Regions from separate parts of the Bifidobacterium sp. W8110 genome, predicted to be linked through region 2. Evidence: riboswitches for the same ligand, from Rfam matches in the RefSeq annotation. Region 2 holds a riboswitch; the other holds the start of a gene.

Region 1 (8,655 bases), on a different contig from region 2:
GAGGAGCGTGGACTGATTGGTACCTACCTGGCCTTGGGCTACGGACGCATACCCGTTGCCCTGCGGTACATCTTGTTCGCCCTTCTGGCCTGTCTGATTGGCGGCGGTTTGGGGAATTTGGCAGGTTTCATCGGCATCCCGGCCTTCCTGCTGACGATTCTGCGCGATCTGTATGTCGTGCCCGGCACTCGTTTGGCTTACGACTGGGCTTATAGTTCGTTTGGAGTGGCCCTGTTCGCTGTGGGTGTGCTTCTGGCAACTGCAGTGGCTTGCGCCAACGAAATGAGACAGACGCCGGCGCAACTGATGCTGCCCAAGGCCCCCAAAGCTGGCGCACGCATCTTCCTGGAGAAGATTGGGCCCCTCTGGAGGCGCATGTCCTTCCTCAACAAGGTCACGGCCCGCAATCTGTTCAGATTCAAGGGGCGGATGATCATGACCGTTGGCGGGGTGGCCGGCTGCACGGCCCTGATTTTGTGCGGCTTGGCCATCAGTGACACGGTTGATTCCCTGGGGCCCAGACAGTTCCATAACGTTTACCGTTATAATCTGCTGGCCGTCAGCTCGCAGAACAATCTGACCCCGCTGCGTCAGCTGCTGCAGAAGGACGGCCGCACACGCTCGATAATGCCGATTCGTGTGGAGTCGAGTCGAATGACTGCTGAATTGCCTCATTCGCATCGGCAGAAGTCCGAGGCGATTCAACTGGTAGTGGTTCCGAAAGACCAGGAGCCATCTTTTTCCAAAATGGTCAATTTACGTTCAACAGATCGAAGGGCTCAAACCCTCCATCTGAGCAATGCGGGTCCGATTGTGTCCCAATCGGCTGCTCATTCCCTAGGCCTGTCCGCCGGATCGGCCATCCGCTTACTCGACAAGGATATGAACGCGGTGCAAACGCGGGTCGCTGCTGTCTCCCGCAGTCTAATCGGTTCTGACGTCTATCTGACAGCGGACTGTTATCAGCGTCTGTTTGATAAAACCAGCCAGGGCGGTAGCACAGCCATGAATGCAGTCTATGCCCTATTGACCGGCTCTCGCGACCAGCAGGTCTCTTACGTCAACCGTCTTAGCCGAAACCAGGAGGTAGCCTCGGCCGTCAGCACCGTCGACATGGAGCGATCCATGAACTTTGATCTGATGTACGCGGTGGTCATGCTGATCGTGGCGCTGGCTGGCGGTCTGGCTCTGGCTGTCCTATTCACCCTGTCCTCGACCAACGTATCCGAACGCACCAGGGAGATAGCCACTCTCAAAGTCCTGGGGTTCCATGACCGAGAGGTTCACACCTATATCAACAAGGAGATGCTGATTCTGACACTGATAGGCATTCTTCTAGGCCTGCCGCTGGGCCGGTATGTCGCCGGACTGCTGACTTCCGCCCTGAATATGCCATCCCTCTATTTCGATGTTCAGATCAAGCCGGTTTCCTGCCTGATTGCAGCTGCAGCCACAATGGTATTCGCCCTTGTGGTTCAGTTCTTTACCAACCCTACCTTGGACCGTATCGACCCTGTCTCAGCGCTGAAAAGCGTGGAATGAGCCTGCGCTATGCATAAGCCTTATTCGCCTATGGCGCCTTGCAGAATAGCTATGGGCGAGCGTCTCAATGCAGGCCGCGCCGTCAGCATGGTCGCCAGCGACCCGACGACGATGATCGGCAACCCGCAGATAAGGAAAAACTGCCAAGGAAAAACTACGGACAGACTGTGTATAAGGGGCCAGTAGACCATAGCTGTGCTCAGTCCGACCAGTCCGGTGCCGCCTGCTGCGATGATAATGCCTGTAGTCATCACGATGGTGCCGTCCAATGTGGATATAGCAGTAAGCTGCTGCGGTTTTGCCCCAGCGATTGACAGGAGCGCCAGATCGAGGTCACGATCCCGAGCGGCGATAGCGAACCCCGCGATCACGCCGACCAGGGCGACCAGCAGCGCTGCCCAGAAACCATAGAGCAACTCCAGGGTTCCTCCCGATGTGACATTCTCTATTCCCGGTACCTTGTTCATGGCGACGGTACTGGTGCCTCCGGCAGCCAACAGACCGCCGACCAGAAACATACATGCAGTCAGAGCTATAACTGTTGAGCCGAATGTAGTGTCTCGACTCCTGACCACAGCCTGTGAACGCGCTATCCGCCAGACAGCAGACGATGACGGCACCAGAGCAGTCCAGAGTTGAGTGGCCCTGCCTATAACCGGCCCACCAGCGCGAGCCAAGGCTATCAGAAGCAAGAGAATGGCGAAAAGCGGTCCACTTCCAACGGCACTTATGACCGCCTGGACTTGCTTAGGATCCAAGGGCCCAGAGCCGCTGTGCGAAAGATAGGCAAAGACAGGCAACGGCAACAGCAGCAAGGCCAGCCCAAGAAAAAGGGATACAAGACCACGACCATGTCGGGGGCGGTCAATCGATTCGCTCTCCTCAGCACGGCGCACCACCCGGACAGGTGTCGTCTTTCCCAAATCCCGCAATGTCCGGCTGGTCGCCAAGACGGCCGTGGCCAATCCCACTGTAAGACCGGTCAGGGCAGACCCCGGAAAACTGCGCCAGGTAAAAGCAAAATGTACCGGCATTCGCATCCCGGTGGAATACCAATCGAGGATCCTTCCAGCCAGCGCAGGTGAAAGAGCCACGGCAACAAGGGAGGCCGGCAGAACCAGAATGATCACCTGCAAAAGTGTAAGTAGCAGGATCTGCTTAGGCGTGGCTCCCAACAGCGAGAGAAGGGCCAGGCCTCGCCGACGTTGGCGAATTGATGCTTGCAGTGTCTGCTTGATCACCAAGCAGCCGAGCACAATGACCGTGAGGAAGACCAGACTCAGGGCCGAAGCCAGACTCTTGGCAGGATCCCTGGTCTTGACCGACAGACCCTGGTAATAGCTGTTGACTCCCATACTCACACTCATGGCGCAGAGCAGGGTTTGGGTAACCACAAGAACGATAAAGACGCCAGCCCAGATGCCACTATTGGCTTTCAGGTCACGCAAGGCCCAAGTCATGTTTCATTCACCTGCCACATCCTCGTGCGTACATTCTGCTATCCACCTCTATGTATATGAATAGCCGATCTGCGCGGAAGATAACATCCGGCAAACCCCTGATTTGCCCCTGAATCAACCCCGATTCCTTCTCGCAATGGACCGTCGACCACTCCCCTGCTTAGTCCGCCTTCAGAGTCGCCTCCCGTGCTACTCTGATACCCAGAATCCAATGCAGGTTCCCGGACGATGGTCAAGTACCCGGACAGCGACAAGACTTGCCGAAAGGGAACCATGTCCTCGTGGATCGTACTCATACTCGCGGGCATCTGTGAATCGGTCTGGGCCACCGCCCTGGGCAAGTCTCAGGGTTTTACCAAAATTGTCCCTGACATCGTTTTTATTGTGGGACTGATTCTCAGCATGATGGGTCTGGCCTTTGCCATGCGCAGCATCCCTACCAGCACGGCCTACGCGGTCTGGGTAGGCATCGGAGCTGCCTTGACTGTCCTATACGCCATGGCTACGGGCTCGGAGCCTGTTTCGCTGGCTCGCATTCTGCTCATCATTAGCTTGGTCGCCTGCGTGGTCGGGCTCAAGATCGTCAATTAAGAATTGACGCACAACAAAGCAGATACACCTCAGCAACAAATAAAATCAAGAGTACAGGAATCGCCATCATGACCACAACAATACGGCAATGCACATCAGATGATGCCAGGCTGATACGTTCCTTGGGCATGACCACCTTCCGCGACACCTTCGCCGCCGACAACAGCCAAGAGAACATGGAAGACTACCTCCGGCACTACTTCTCCCCCGAATTGGTCAAGTCGAAACTGTCCGAACCTGAATCCGTTTTTCTGCTCGCCAGCGTGGACGGCACGCCCGCAGCCTACATGCAGCTCAACACCTGGAAGGCCCAAACAGAGCAGTTCGGCGACACATCCATGGAGATCGAGCGGCTATATGTTCTATCTGACTTCAAGCACCGCGGGTTGGGCACCCTGCTGGTCAATCAAGCCTTCAAACGTGCCAGGACTCAGAATTTGAACAAAATCTGGCTGGTCGTATGGGAACACAATGAGCCCGCCCAACGTTTCTACCAAGCCATGGGCTTCAAACGGACCGGGGAACACACCTTCACCTTGGGCGAGGAACTACAGACCGACTGGATCATGACCGCAGCAGTCAGTTGAAGGATACGTCTGTACATCCAAGCGACGCCGACAAATCCGGGACGATCCAAGGAAAACCATGACTGACCAGAATCCTCCTATCAGCGGAAAAAGCAGGTAACTCATCATGACATCATCCATGCACGCTGATCAGGACCGTGTCGACGACCAAGCCCGTCGTATTACCTTGATGACACAGGCATATTCGGCTTCGACCTGAAGCTAGGCATCGAAAGAGTTCACGGGACAGCCATCGACTGGACCCTTGACAGGAACCAGCCCTGCTACGACTACATTGAAGTGGGCGTCTTTCATGCCAGTCTTCAAACGGTTCTCCGACCTGACACCAACCAGGTACCGGTCCAGCTTTTCCCTGCGATACTACAACAACGTCTGAAGTATTTAGACTGAAAGCATGAGAATCGTCATACAGCGGGTCAGCCATGCCCGGGTCGATGTGGTCGACGAGCAAGGGCAGCCAGATCCTGATTTTAAACCCCAAAGCATTGGCAAGGGACTCTTGCTGCTGGTGGCCGTCCAGGATGGCGACGGAGCTGACCAGGTCAACTATGCCGTCCGCAAGCTGACCCGGATGCGCATCTTCCCCGACGAGGAAGGCCGGATGAACCGGTCGGTCCTGGACTGCGGCGGATCCATCCTCTCCATCTCCCAGTTCACTCTTTACGCGGATCTGCGGCGCGGCAATCGACCCAGTTTCATGGCTGCGGGCGAACCCCAACACGCTCAAAGCGTCTGGCAAAATCTGAACCAGGCACTGGCCGCGACCGGTGTGCCAGTTGCCGTCGGACAATTCGGCGCCCACATGCGGGTGGATATGGTCAACGACGGCCCGGTGACCATCCTGCTGGACACTGACAGGTTGATGAAGACGGCAGCTCCTGCAGCGACTATTTGACGATTGGCCGCAGGGGCGCCGACACATCCAGCTGATGCTTGTCGCCGATCTTGGATGGATCGTTGATGATCTTGTCGACCACGGCCTGCTTGAGCTTCAGGTCGGAGCCGTCGCCCCAGATGATGACATGTTTGCCCTGGTCCAGCTCGGTGGTGATGGAGTCCTGGGTTTCCGCGGTCACCTTGGTCACCGAATGACGCATGGTCTCAGGCATGGTCGACAGAATCCGCAGAGTCTGTCTGACCGCCTGATCCTGCTGGGCACGCTTCACGGTGGCCACCTGGATGACCGGCACCCCGTGCACCGGTTTGGACACGGTGTTGAGCACCCTCCCCTGTCTGTCGACGGCCGTCAGTTTGTCCTGCGCATCCTTGAAGACCGCAGTGGGCTCCTGGGCATCGAAGGTCACCTCCAGACCGTGCGGAAAACTCTTGCGGACCTCGGCATCGGTCACCCCGGCCATGCCGCTGATCTCCTCCTCGACGCCATTGGTGGAAATCAGCAGCAGCGAGCGATCTCCCTGATGGGCCACGATTGAGGCCACCCGATCGTTGGACACCCAGGCATTGCCGCCGCTGACACTGACCTTGTCGGCCTGCAGGCGGAAGACCGGCGAGAGAAAGAGCAACCATGCCAGTCCTGCTATCAGAGCCATGACCAGGAGGACGACACCTGTCCGGATCAGGACCAGTCTGCGGCTGACCTTCTTCTTCTCGCGCACCCGGGCCTGAAAGTCCAGAACCTTGGGCCGGACGAAGATCCCCAGCCCCTGATCCTCCTGGTCGGTGCCTATCCTGCCAGAGACGGGCCGGTCCGGCGGTATGGTCCGGGCATCGACGAATCCTTCACCCGAACTCGCCGAACGTGTGGTCGCGGATTTGCGCACCGCAGACTTGGAGGCCGAGGCGCTACTGCCTTGTACCAGAGAGCGGGAGGATGAATAGGCGGATCTGACGCTACGTGTCCTCGATCCGCCCGCATTCCTGGAACGATTCGGGCGACCATTGAAACGCTTTGAACCTTTGAGACGCTTGGAGCGCTTGAGACGCCTACCCTCGCCGCCTGTTTTGTCGATCTTGGACCGGTTGGCCTGCGCTGAAACATCGGAGGCGGTCGACCTGGCTGATCTGGCGGTCCTGCCAGTCCGCGGTTCCTCTCCTGAAGACTTGGTACGCCCAGACCGGGCTGTCCGAGCAGCTTTGGCTGCCCGGACGGCCTTGGTCCTGGAAGAAGCTCCGCCGGAGGCGCTGCGACCCTTGCCGGTCCTCACTGCTCGTCCCGTTCAACCAGCTTGTCGAGAATGACCGGTCCCATGGCAGTGACATCGCCGGCGCCTACGGTCAGGATCACATCCCCCGGCTCCGCCCGTTCCGCCAGGTCCAGAGCGGCCTGATGCATGTCCGGGCAAGCCCGGAAGACGGTTCCGGTCGACCTCTTCCCGGAATCCTGGGACTCCCGGTTCGATGCCTTACGGGCGGCTGCGGGGATGGTCCCGGCATCCACGCCCGGAAAATCTCTGGCCAACTCGCGGGCGGGGAAGATGTCGGTGACGGTCACATCATCCGCCAGGGACAGAGCAGCCGCAAAACGGTCGGCGAAGATGGCGGTTCGCGAATACAGGTGGGGCTGGAAGAGCACCCTGATGGTCCGACCCGGATAACGCCGTCTGGCGGCGGTCAGCAGGGCGGCGATCTCCGTAGGATGATGGGCGTAATCGTCCACTACGGTGACCCCATGCTGGATTCCGCGAACCTCGAAGCGTCGAGAGGCCCCATGGAAGTCTGCGGCAGAAGCGGCGGCCGTATCGGGATCCATCCCCAGCAGGATGGCGGCGATGATTGCCGCGGCGGCATTGCGGGCGTTGTGGATGCCGGGAATCGCCAAATCCACCTGCAGTTCGAGCGTCTTGCCGGCCTCCAACCCTGCCGCCTGGAGCACCTTCGCGGGGAGGGCCAGACGGCAATGCTCACGACCGCTACCGCTGCTTTCGGACTCGGACTCGATGCGGACCAGACCCAGAACCCCAGGCAGGGAGTCAGTATTCAGCTGGGGATCCGAAGCATAGACGATAATCTTGGCCTGGCAGTTCCCCTGCAACCGCCGCAACACCTCCAGGGCGCCCTGGTCGTCTCCGCAGACCACCAGAAAACGGCGGGCATGCCGGGCATGTTCCACAAAGGCCTGGTGGAAGGCATCAGCCGTGCCGTAGTGGTCCAGATGGTCGGGCTCCACGTTGGTGATGATGGCGACGTCAGGAGTGTACTTGCCAAAGCTGCCGTCGGACTCGTCCGCCTCGGCCACCAGTACCCGTCCGGCACCCACATGCCCTCCGTCCATGGGCCCCTGGTCGCTCTGAAGGCTGCCGCCGATGGCGTAGCTGGGATCAGCCAGATCCCCTTGCCCCCCCTTGGCCAGCAGGTGGGCCAAGAGTGCGCTGGTGGTGGTCTTGCCATGAGCACCAGCCACGGTGACCGAAATCCTGGAAGCCATAAGCAAATTCAGAATGTCACTGCGATGGACCAGCCGGGCGCCGACCTCACGAGCTGCCAGAATCTCGGGATTGTCGGGCTTGATGGCACTGGACCAGACCACTGTGCGGGCCCCGGCCACGTTGCTGGCATCCTGACCGATGGCGACCTGAATTCCCAGCTGACGCAGGCGGCGGGTCTTGTCCCCCTCGGCGCGGTCGGAGCCCGAGACCTGTACCCCTTCCTGATGGAGCATCTCAGCCAGCACGCTCATCCCAGCCCCGCCGATGCCTATGAAGTGTGTGGGCCCAAGATCCTTGGAGTCGTGCACTCCGGCCTGGGCCAGGGCAGGCAGGCAGGGATCCAGAACCGGCAGGGGCCTGTCGCCCTTGCCCTGCCGACCGGGCACAGTATTCAATTCAATCTTGGGCACAGTAGTTGCATCTCCTCAAACAGTTCAGGACCATTCAGGACTATCGTCCGTCGCCTGCCTCCATTATGCCCGATTAGACCCTCCTTGAGTCCTTGCGGGCTAGGTGATGGTCGGCCATGGTCAGAATCTGCTCAGCCATCACCTGGGCAGCGTCGCGAATCCCGTATCCCCAGGCCCGGCGGCGCATGTCAGCCAGCCTATCCTTATCAGCCATAAGGGCAGGGACGTGCTCGGCCATCCATTTGGCGTCCAGTGCCGCATCATCGACCATGAGCCCTCCCCCGGCCTGAACGACTGGCTGGGCGTTGAACCGCTGCTCTCCATTGCCGATGGGCAAGGGCACGTATACGGCCGGCACGCCCAGTGCGGCCAGCTCGCTGACAGAGCCGGCGCCAGCCCTGCAGACCACCAGATCGGCGCAGGCGAAGGCCAGGTCGATCCGCTCCAAGTATTCGGCCATATGGTAGTCCCCCTGGCCCTGGTGGGCCGGATCCAGATCGTTGATGGCTGCATCGCCCAGATCATCCGCCACCTGCTCTCTGACTTGGTCGGCCTTGCCACGGCCCGTCAGATGGATGACCTGGGTTTGATCCAATAGCTGCCGGGCCGCGCCAGCCACCGCCTTGTTCAGGCTGAGCGCGCCCAGGGATCCCCCGGTGACCAAAAGGATGGGCCTATC
Region 2 (8,655 bases):
TTTTTTAATTCGCTCATACAAGCGCATGAACCTGCATCCGTCTGCGAATCGAACCAATGATAATCATCGCGAACGCCCATCATTCTCATTAATTCTCGGATACTGAAAACCCGATCATCTTCTGGGTGAATCGTATTCTGGCTTGCCAGGATATCATTCCGCGTATGCACGCACGGAGCCACAGCATCCCAAGGAACACGTCTATACTTATCACCATTTTTCTGCACATTCTGAATAACTTTGCCATCAACTACTCTATGTGGCCTCTTAAGTGGGTCCTTATTTTCAAAAGCAGAATGTCCTTCTTTTAAATCATGAATCCATGACCGCATCTCTTTATTATACGGTCTGAAAGAATGCAGCACATCCCCCTCTGAGCTTTGCCCCATTTCCGTCAATCGGGGAAGATCTCCGATTAGATCACGCAGCGTAGGCGCACTTTTCTTACTCGGAAACAAATCCAAAGGAGTTACCCATGTGATATCGTTGCGCACTCCAATGGTAAGAGATCGGGTACGGCTTGACGGAGAACCATAGTTGCTCAGCTGCAACACATGCGAATAAAATTCATAAGTAGCACCCAAGTCTGATTCGATTTCATCCTTAATCGGACGATTAATTCCATCTTGGCCAGTACATATAGTCTTCATAAACGCCGGAACATTTTCAAATATGAAAACTAGAGGCTTAACCTTTTGAATAAGTTCTATCGACCGTACCACAAGCGAATTTCTTTTCAGCTCATCGCCCTTTTTATGGTTCGCAACAGACATCCCCTGACATGGAGGAGTAGCAATTACAGCGGTAATAGGCTGCTGTTTCTCTTCCATATAGTTCTCTGCGAGAGATAACACAGTTTCGAATGGACCTGGTAACAGTAAATCGCCACATATCAATCTATTGTCATCTGCAATGTGATTGATTCTTTGTATTTCGATTCGTTTAGATAACAATTCAGCTGAAGCTATGCAGAAGAAATGCTCATCATGAAAGCCAATGTCGCCAATACCTCCCGAGCTGAATAGGCTAATATATGAGTTTTCCGCTTTAACTGAATTCATAGGTCAACAATACAGCATAAGAAGGAAATTTACATCAGCGTTTTGCTTTTTGTCCTTCATCTCTTTATTCACTCACACTATGTGAAATTATGCCTTTCCACGGCATCTTGGAGCAGGAGTTTACATGAATTAGAGTCGCCGTCGTTCGAGGAAACCACTTAGGTTATTTAAACAAAGTGGTTTTATACTACGCTTATCATCATATCAAATTGCATAGTTGAATACAGAATGTATTTACGGGTGCTGAGGTATTTCCTGGCCATCGTTGAAGAGGGAAGCATCACTGGGGCAGCTGAGTACCTGAGCATATCCCAGCCATCCCTGTCTAGGCAGATAAAAGATCTGGAAGAGCATCTAGGGCACAAACTCTTTGACCGCGGAAGCCGCACAATCACGCTGACTCCAGCAGGGGAACTGCTGCGCGACCGAGCACGCGAGATCGTGCTCATGGCCGACCGTACTGAAGCTGAGCTCACAAGCATGGACAAGCCAATCAACGGCAACGTCTACATCGGGGCAGGGGAAACAGAAGCCGTGCGCTTCCTGGCCAGGGCCGCAGAGTGCATGCTGCAGCAATATCCTCAGGTAAAGTTCCACATTTTCAGCGGCAATGGTCAGGCCGTAACAGATCAATTGGAATCAGGGCTTCTGGATTTTGGCCTGCTATTTGAGCCCTCGGACAACACCAAATACTCCTATATCAGCTTGCCTACAGCCGACAGATGGGGGTTGCTCATGCGCAAGGACTCCACGTTGGCCAACCATGATGGCATCCGCCAGGAAGATCTTGAGCAGATACCCCTCCTGCTCTCGCGGCAAGTCAGGTTCGACAGAGAATTCAACGGGTGGAGTTCCTTCTCGGAGCACGAACTGCATGTTGTAGGAACCTACAACATGCTCTTCAACGCGTCACTATTCGTCAGTGAAGGATGCGGTTACGCGCTCTGCCTGGACCGGATCATCAATCTGACCGAAGACTCGAATCTGGTCTTCAAACCTCTGGTGCCTGAACTTAGAACAAGAGTGAACCTGGTTTGGAAGAGCAATAGACATTTTTCATCGGCGGCGAGTCGTTACCTGGGAATACTACGAAGGCAGATTGGAACAGAAAACACCTGCAAATCGGCAGAAGCCGGGAAAACGCTATGATGCGACTCGAAATATAAACAGAAACACGAAACCCAGCCTGCACTTATCGAACCACCGGCTCAGAGAATCTAGCCGCAAGGATGCACGTGCTGACGTATCCGGCTCCTGCCTAGTATCAGTCCTGGTCGTATCTGGAAAGCTCGATCAGGTTCCTATCCGGGTCCCTGACATACACCGAGGTGATGGCCCCATGGGCGCCAGTCCGGTTGACCGGACCCAGATAGTCAACATGATGCTCATGAAGCGCGGTAACCACATCATCCAGCGAATCCTCCACGAGCAGACACAAATCAGCCGAGCCAGGCGTAGGCCTATCCGCCTTGGGGTCAATCTCATGGCCGGCCTCGTGAATGTTGATCTTCTGCTGGCCGAATTTCAGTGCTAACCGCCCATCGCCGAACGCCTGCACCTGCATGCCCAGCACATCACGGTAAAACGCGCAGGTCGCGTCGACATCCCGTACTGTGATGACCAGATGATCCAAAGCAGTGACTCTCATTCCCTCAACTCCCATCGCTGAATAACCCAAAAGGCAGCCTAGGCGCACACATGCGAAAAAATGGCATTGAGGGTCAGCAAAAAAAAAACGATCCGTTGTCACAACAGATAAGACCCATACCAGAGCCAAGAAGAAACCAATCGGGTGAAAGCTCCACGATAGACCCATGCAAAAAACGAATACCAACATATAAGCAATCGGTATTATACATATCACTTCAAGAGCCTAAGACTGTTGCCGTTCACATCCAAGATGGAAGTGAATCTGCGCATGCCGGCTGACGCCAGGGGGTCTTGGGCGATCATACAGTCAGCAAGGAAGGCAACAGCATGGCCACAAAGCAAACAGCAGGAAGAGAGCAGTTGGGCGAATTCGCTCCTCAGTTCGCAGTTCTGAATGACGATGTTCTATTCGGCGAAGTCTGGGATGATGAACAAGCACTGTCCGCGCATGACAGAAGCATGATCACCATAGCCGCATTGATTGCCATGGGTAGCGCAGAACAGCTCGACGCTCACCTGAACATCGGGAAAAAGAACGGCATCACCAAGGACGAGATAGCAGCGGAAATCACCCATCTGGCCTTCTACGCAGGCTGGCCGAAGGCCTGGTCGGCTTTCAACCGCGCCAAGCAAATCTGGCAAAATGACGGCTGAAGGTGATTAAGGCACGAAGCAAAACGCCAAGACGGCAGTCCTCGTCTTCCACCCCCATATGGAAGCCTCACGGATCAACGCCCGCCTGATGCGGGAAGCCAAGGGCATGATGATGAGGGTATCCTGGTCCGGGACGAATATGCTGCCTTGCGCTCAGGCCAAATCGACATTCCTGGCGAGCAAGCATTCGTCAAAGGCTGTGACCGTCTGGTATGGCAGTTTCCCATCTATTGGTACAGCTGCCCTCCGCTGCTCAAGGAGTGGGAAGACCTGGTGCTCACCTACGGATGGGCCTATGGTACCCATGGCGACGCCATGAAAGGCAAGGAACTCATGCTTGCCGTCTCGGTCGGCTCTGCTGGAGAGAACTATGACCATGAGGGTGAATTCGGCTATACAGTCGACGAGCTCCTGGCTCCGTTCAAAGCTACCAGCAATCTCATCGGAACTGTCTATCGGAAGCCTTTCATTCTGACCGGCGTTAGCTCCGGCATGAGCGATCAGAGCCTGGAAAAGGCAGCCAAGAATTATTTGAGCTGTCTGCAAGACGACTGGCCAGCACAATAGGCCTCAGCGACAATCTCTGACGTCAAGACGAGGGCGCCCACACTGGAATCTTCAGGTGCGGGTGCCCTTTTCTTATCGGCTCAGCGGACCTCAGTCACTGTGTATAATATATCACGTGCAGACGTGTAGCCTCCTCAGGCGTATCCACATCAACAAGAATGAGCGGCCCTCCCGTATCCATAGCCCTGATGTCATGCATATCGTCATCATCAAGACTGAAAATCTACAATATTGTGGTTCTCGTGAATCCGTTCCTCATGCACGGATTTCGGGATGGCGCATATCCTCTGCCGGGTCAGCCAACGCAATACCATCTGGGCCGGGGTCTTGCTATGGGGCTGACCAATACGTCTAAGGACAGGATTATCGAAAATACCCCGACGACCATCAGTCAGAAGTGCCCAGGCCGTGGGTACGCCCCCCCCCTGCTCGGCCATGACCTTTCGAAGTGGGATCTGCTGGGTGAAAGGATGCAGCTCTATCTGATGGACTATGGGAGCGATTCTGCTGGAAAGAATCAAATCGATCAGCCGGTCAGGCAGGAAATTGCAGACTCCAATGCCACGAACTCGGCCTTGCTCGTACAGATCTTCCATGCGCTGTCGTCTCCTTGGTGATGCCCTCCTGCAATCTAACAAAGTGTGGGAAAACAGTACAATACCTGCAGTATATGGCTGCCCATTCATCTTCTGCATATGCGGCGCATCAGACCTTCGGCCCCCTGACAGTGGTGCTCCGGTGTCTTCCGGAAGCATCCCTTCCCCGAACGAGAGGCGCCGTACCCGGATTGACGACGACGCTCATTGGGTAACTCGTGGAAGGATGTGGTTGGTTTGTTCATGCCGATTCAACTTATTGGATTTTTACTGCTGCTCATGGCCTTTGCTTCGCGGCAACTGCTAGGTCTGCCCGGCAGCAGTAAAGTCAACCTTGTTTTGAACCTTGCCGGCGCAAGCTTGCTGGCAGTCGATGCCCTGTCTAACCGGCAGCGGACCTTTCTGCCCTCGAATGCGGATGGGCTTTGGTTGCGCTATACGCCTTCACCCGTTCCTACTCAAAAAGCAAGTTACTTACGACCAAGAATTGCAGCTCAGCGACAAGGCAAGGGCAAGGCATCTGCATCCAGCTTATAGAAGCGAAGCTGACTGTCTGCAAAGTTGCTAAGTACACAGAGATTGATCTGAACTCACCTTATGTTTTTACGGGGCGAACCGACCAAGAGACTTCATTGGTCTGCCCAGCCGACATTGTTCCCAGCCAGACCCTGGAACGCAGCGACGGCTGGCGGGCCTTCCGCATCCAAGGTATTCTCGATTTTTCGCTCATTGGCATCATGGCGCCGATTGCAACAATTCTGGCAGACAAGGGCATAGGTATTTTCGCCGTCTCCACTGCAACACAGACTATGTCCTTACCAAGACCGATGACTTCCCTGCCGCCCTGGGTGCCCTCGACAAGTCAGGATATACAATCTTCTGATTGACACACAGCAGCATAGCGGCACAAAATACTCCTTCTGCAGAAAGAACGTGCTGAGGAATAAAAAGACGTGAGAGTGAAAAAGCAGCATAGCCAAGAGTCGAAGTTTAGAATATGACCGCTGATACTGCACGTCCATAAACAAACGTCTTTCGTCTTTGAATACACTGCAACGAATCCAGCACTTCACCCGCAAAAGTCGATATCAAAATGATGCTGACTTAGTGCTGGTCAATGCCACTTTTACGAGAAAAGGACACATACACTGGCCTCAACGGAGGTTGCTTCCTGAAAATGGGCAGGCCGCCAGATGACCTGCCACAAGTAAAGGGGAAGAACAAGCCTGGAGGGTCAGATGAGCAACAATCGAAACGAGCATGCGAATAAGAACCAAGGCAGGCATGAGGAATCGCGGATGCCCGATAACCAGCAAAAGAGGTACGAGGGCAACTCCTCGCGGAGCAACGGCACCCGGGAAAGTTCCCAACAATCAACAATGAATGACAAGAACCGCATGCCAAAACCAGTGGAGAATACGAACGTCAGAAAGGAAAGCCCGACAGAAAATGCCCCCAAGCCTGCATCAGGACAAACAGGCGAGAAGGAAGGCAGGGATTCATCCAGCAAGAACGCCGAACATGGCAAACCTGAAACGGAAAATAAGCAGGAACAGGCTCTAACCGCCAGCCATGTGCAAGCCGGCCATCCAGACAAAGGGCATAGCCCCTCCCCTGACGACAAGCCGAATCAACCCAGTAAGCCTGTCGACAAGCCATCTCAGCCGACGAGCGTTGCCAGCTTACCTAAACCGCACAAGGCGAAGAACCATGATTCCTTCTATCTTGGCCTGGCCTCGGCAGTCCTGGTCGCGGCTCTGGGCCTCAGCCTAAGCACCATGCCGATCTTCTTCTCCCTGCCTCTTGCCGCTGTCCTCTTCGGAATCGGCATCTGGCTCCTCTCCTACGCCAGCTTCAAGTCTCCCGGCAAACCAGAGGAAGAAGGAACGAAGGCGGACAGGCACACCAGGACGGTAGTTGTGGCGACGGTCCTTCTGGTTCTGCAGACCTTCATCATGGATGTCTTTATCTTCACCCGCATGGGAACAGTCGGCAAACATCAGAACGCCATCGTCATAGCCTGGATCATCGCCAGCATGATCGAGACCCTAGCAGCCTTCGCCCTTATCTACCATCACAATCCACTGCAGTCCAAGCCAAAGGACCCTGCGGCGAACGATCAACACGAAGGAAAGGAATAAGGCACTGCGGCGAGCATGGATCTGAAATGGCACGGAAGGCCAGAAAGGCCAAATGGCCGGCCGTGGATGTGAAATTGCCACGACGTTCTGTTCGACATGGTCTTCAGCCTCAGGGTGCCGCTCGTCCTTCTTGAAGATGCGTGGCACCCTTTGCATGATCATGTCCCCTCCTGCTGCAGATTGACACGGACCGCAATGCCATGAACCATGCCAACCGGCTCATAAAAATCCGGCATGAAAACCGCAAAACCACTCTTCAGACAATCCGTGAGCTGCATGGTCACAACTAGGCGAGTATGGCTTTTTACTTTTTCCACTTTTCATCCTCTTTAGCCAGGTACCTTGCAAGGTGCCTTGAACTTGGTTTCTCCCCGGCTGATACCTATAAAACACATTTGCATAACAGTTATGTTGACCTCCCAGTGGCAACAATCAGCCACTAGAATCATTGATGAAATTACTCACACACAGTTGTGCTTGGAAAAGGAAAGACATGAGTGGACCAGAACAACCTCACGTAACCTTCGGGGTCCTCAAGGAGACAGACAAGGAGGAGTCGCGCGTGGCTCTGACGCCTGACATCGTGACCCGGCTGACCAGGCAAGATATTACCTGCCTACTGGAGTCCGGGGCCGGGGCCCAAGCCGGCTTCCGGGATGAGGACTACCAGCAGACGGGAGCCATAATCACCGACAGGAACACCGTCCTATCCAAATCACAGGTCCTGGGTTTTGTCAACAGACCTGATAGCTCCTTGCTGAAGCGGATTCCAGCCGGAACATGGATCATCGGCATGCTGGGGTCTTTGAGCGACAGCGACTACATCAAGTCCTTGGAGGCGGCCGGGCTTACAGGAATCGCTATGGAGCGCCTCCCCCGACAGCTCAGCTCCGCCCAGTCCATGGATGAGATGACCTCGCAGAACTCGGTCATGGGATACAAGGCGGCACTGGTGGCTGCCGATGCATATGGATCCTTCTTCCCCATGATGACCACTGCAGCGGGAACCATCCGACCGGCCAAGGTCCTGGTCCTGGGCGCGGGGATTGCAGGCCTGCAGGCCATCGGGACCGCAAAACGTCTGGGAGCCGTGGTCACCGCCTATGATGTCAGACCCGCTTCCAGGCAGGAGGTGGAATCCTTGGGAGCCAAGTTCCTCGACCTGGGATTGGACTTTTCCAAGGGACAGGGCCAGGGCGGCTATGCGCGCCAGCTGACCGATCAGGAGCAGGCCCAGCAGCAGGCTGCGGTGGATGCCAAAGCGGCGGGCTTCGATGTGGTCATCACCACGGCCAAGGTTCCAGGCGGAAAACCTCCCCGCCTCCTGAGCGCCAAGGGTGTGGCCAACCTGCATCCCGGAGCCGTGGTCGTGGATTGCGCTGCCAGCGACTTGGGCGGCAATGTCGAGGGTTCACAGGTAGGGACCAGGACCACCGACAAGGGTGTCATCATGATCGGGGCACCATACCTGGCCAGCGGCGTAGCCACGACGGCCTCCAACCTTCTGTCCAGAAATGTAGCGGACGTGCTGGTGCACTTCCTTCGCGATGGCGCGCTCAGTATCAAGGCGGATGACGAGATTGACCAAGCACTGATTGTAACTGGAGCAGCCGAATCCGGCACACATGGAAGCGCGGATGTTCCAGATGCCGAAGAGACCGGGGAGAAAGGTCAAGAGCAATGAATTCTTTGGTCATAGCAATTACGCTTTTCATTCTGGCCCTGCTGATTGGCGTGGAGGTGATTGGCAAGGTTCCGGCCACGCTTCACACACCGCTCATGTCGGGTGCCAACTCCATTCATGGCATTGTGATCGTCGGGGTGGTCATCATCGCGGCGGAGGCACACTCTCCGCTTTCCTACGTACTTATATTCCTGGCTGCCGTCCTTGGCGCCATGAACGTGGTGGGCGGCTACGTGGTGACCGACAGGATGCTGGAAATGTTCAAGTCCTCAAAACCCGACAAGGGGAAGGATAAGGCCAGC

Evidence for each region. Region 2 has a riboswitch for guanidine ahead of H3T88_RS02655 (hypothetical protein). Riboswitches for the same ligand answer to the same signal wherever they lie in the genome.
Region 1: it holds a riboswitch for guanidine, as region 2 does, so the genes downstream of both, H3T88_RS05130 (DMT family transporter) here and H3T88_RS02655 (hypothetical protein) in region 2, are expected to answer to the same signal.

The regions. Positions count from the first base shown of each region.
Region 1 is NZ_JACFQO010000002.1:506,071-514,725, reverse strand. Features, by position in the region: gene H3T88_RS05140 (ABC transporter permease) at 1-1,542, shown strand, start outside; gene H3T88_RS05135 (FtsX-like permease family protein) at 1,563-3,002, opposite strand; guanidine-III (ykkC-III) riboswitch at 3,204-3,267, shown strand; gene H3T88_RS05130 (DMT family transporter) at 3,276-3,593, shown strand; gene H3T88_RS05125 (GNAT family N-acetyltransferase) at 3,662-4,180, shown strand; gene dtd (D-aminoacyl-tRNA deacylase) at 4,575-5,075, shown strand; gene H3T88_RS08835 (cell division protein FtsQ/DivIB) at 5,068-6,345, opposite strand; gene murC (UDP-N-acetylmuramate--L-alanine ligase) at 6,342-7,967, opposite strand; gene H3T88_RS05105 (UDP-N-acetylglucosamine--N-acetylmuramyl-(pentapeptide) pyrophosphoryl-undecaprenol N-acetylglucosamine transferase) at 8,050-8,655, opposite strand, start outside.
Region 2 is NZ_JACFQO010000001.1:629,637-638,291, reverse strand. Features, by position in the region: gene H3T88_RS02685 (DNA cytosine methyltransferase) at 1-1,061, opposite strand, end outside; gene H3T88_RS02680 (LysR family transcriptional regulator) at 1,290-2,210, shown strand; gene H3T88_RS02675 (VOC family protein) at 2,326-2,709, opposite strand; gene H3T88_RS02670 (carboxymuconolactone decarboxylase family protein) at 3,039-3,365, shown strand; gene H3T88_RS02665 (NAD(P)H-dependent oxidoreductase) at 3,513-3,932, shown strand; gene H3T88_RS02660 (aldo/keto reductase) at 4,142-4,528, opposite strand; guanidine-III (ykkC-III) riboswitch at 4,675-4,735, shown strand; gene H3T88_RS02655 (hypothetical protein) at 4,766-5,065, shown strand; gene H3T88_RS08890 (ACT domain-containing protein) at 4,954-5,415, shown strand; gene H3T88_RS02645 (hypothetical protein) at 5,767-6,669, shown strand; gene H3T88_RS02640 (hypothetical protein) at 6,828-6,986, opposite strand; gene H3T88_RS02635 (NAD(P) transhydrogenase subunit alpha) at 7,163-8,353, shown strand; gene H3T88_RS02630 (NAD(P) transhydrogenase subunit alpha) at 8,350-8,655, shown strand, end outside.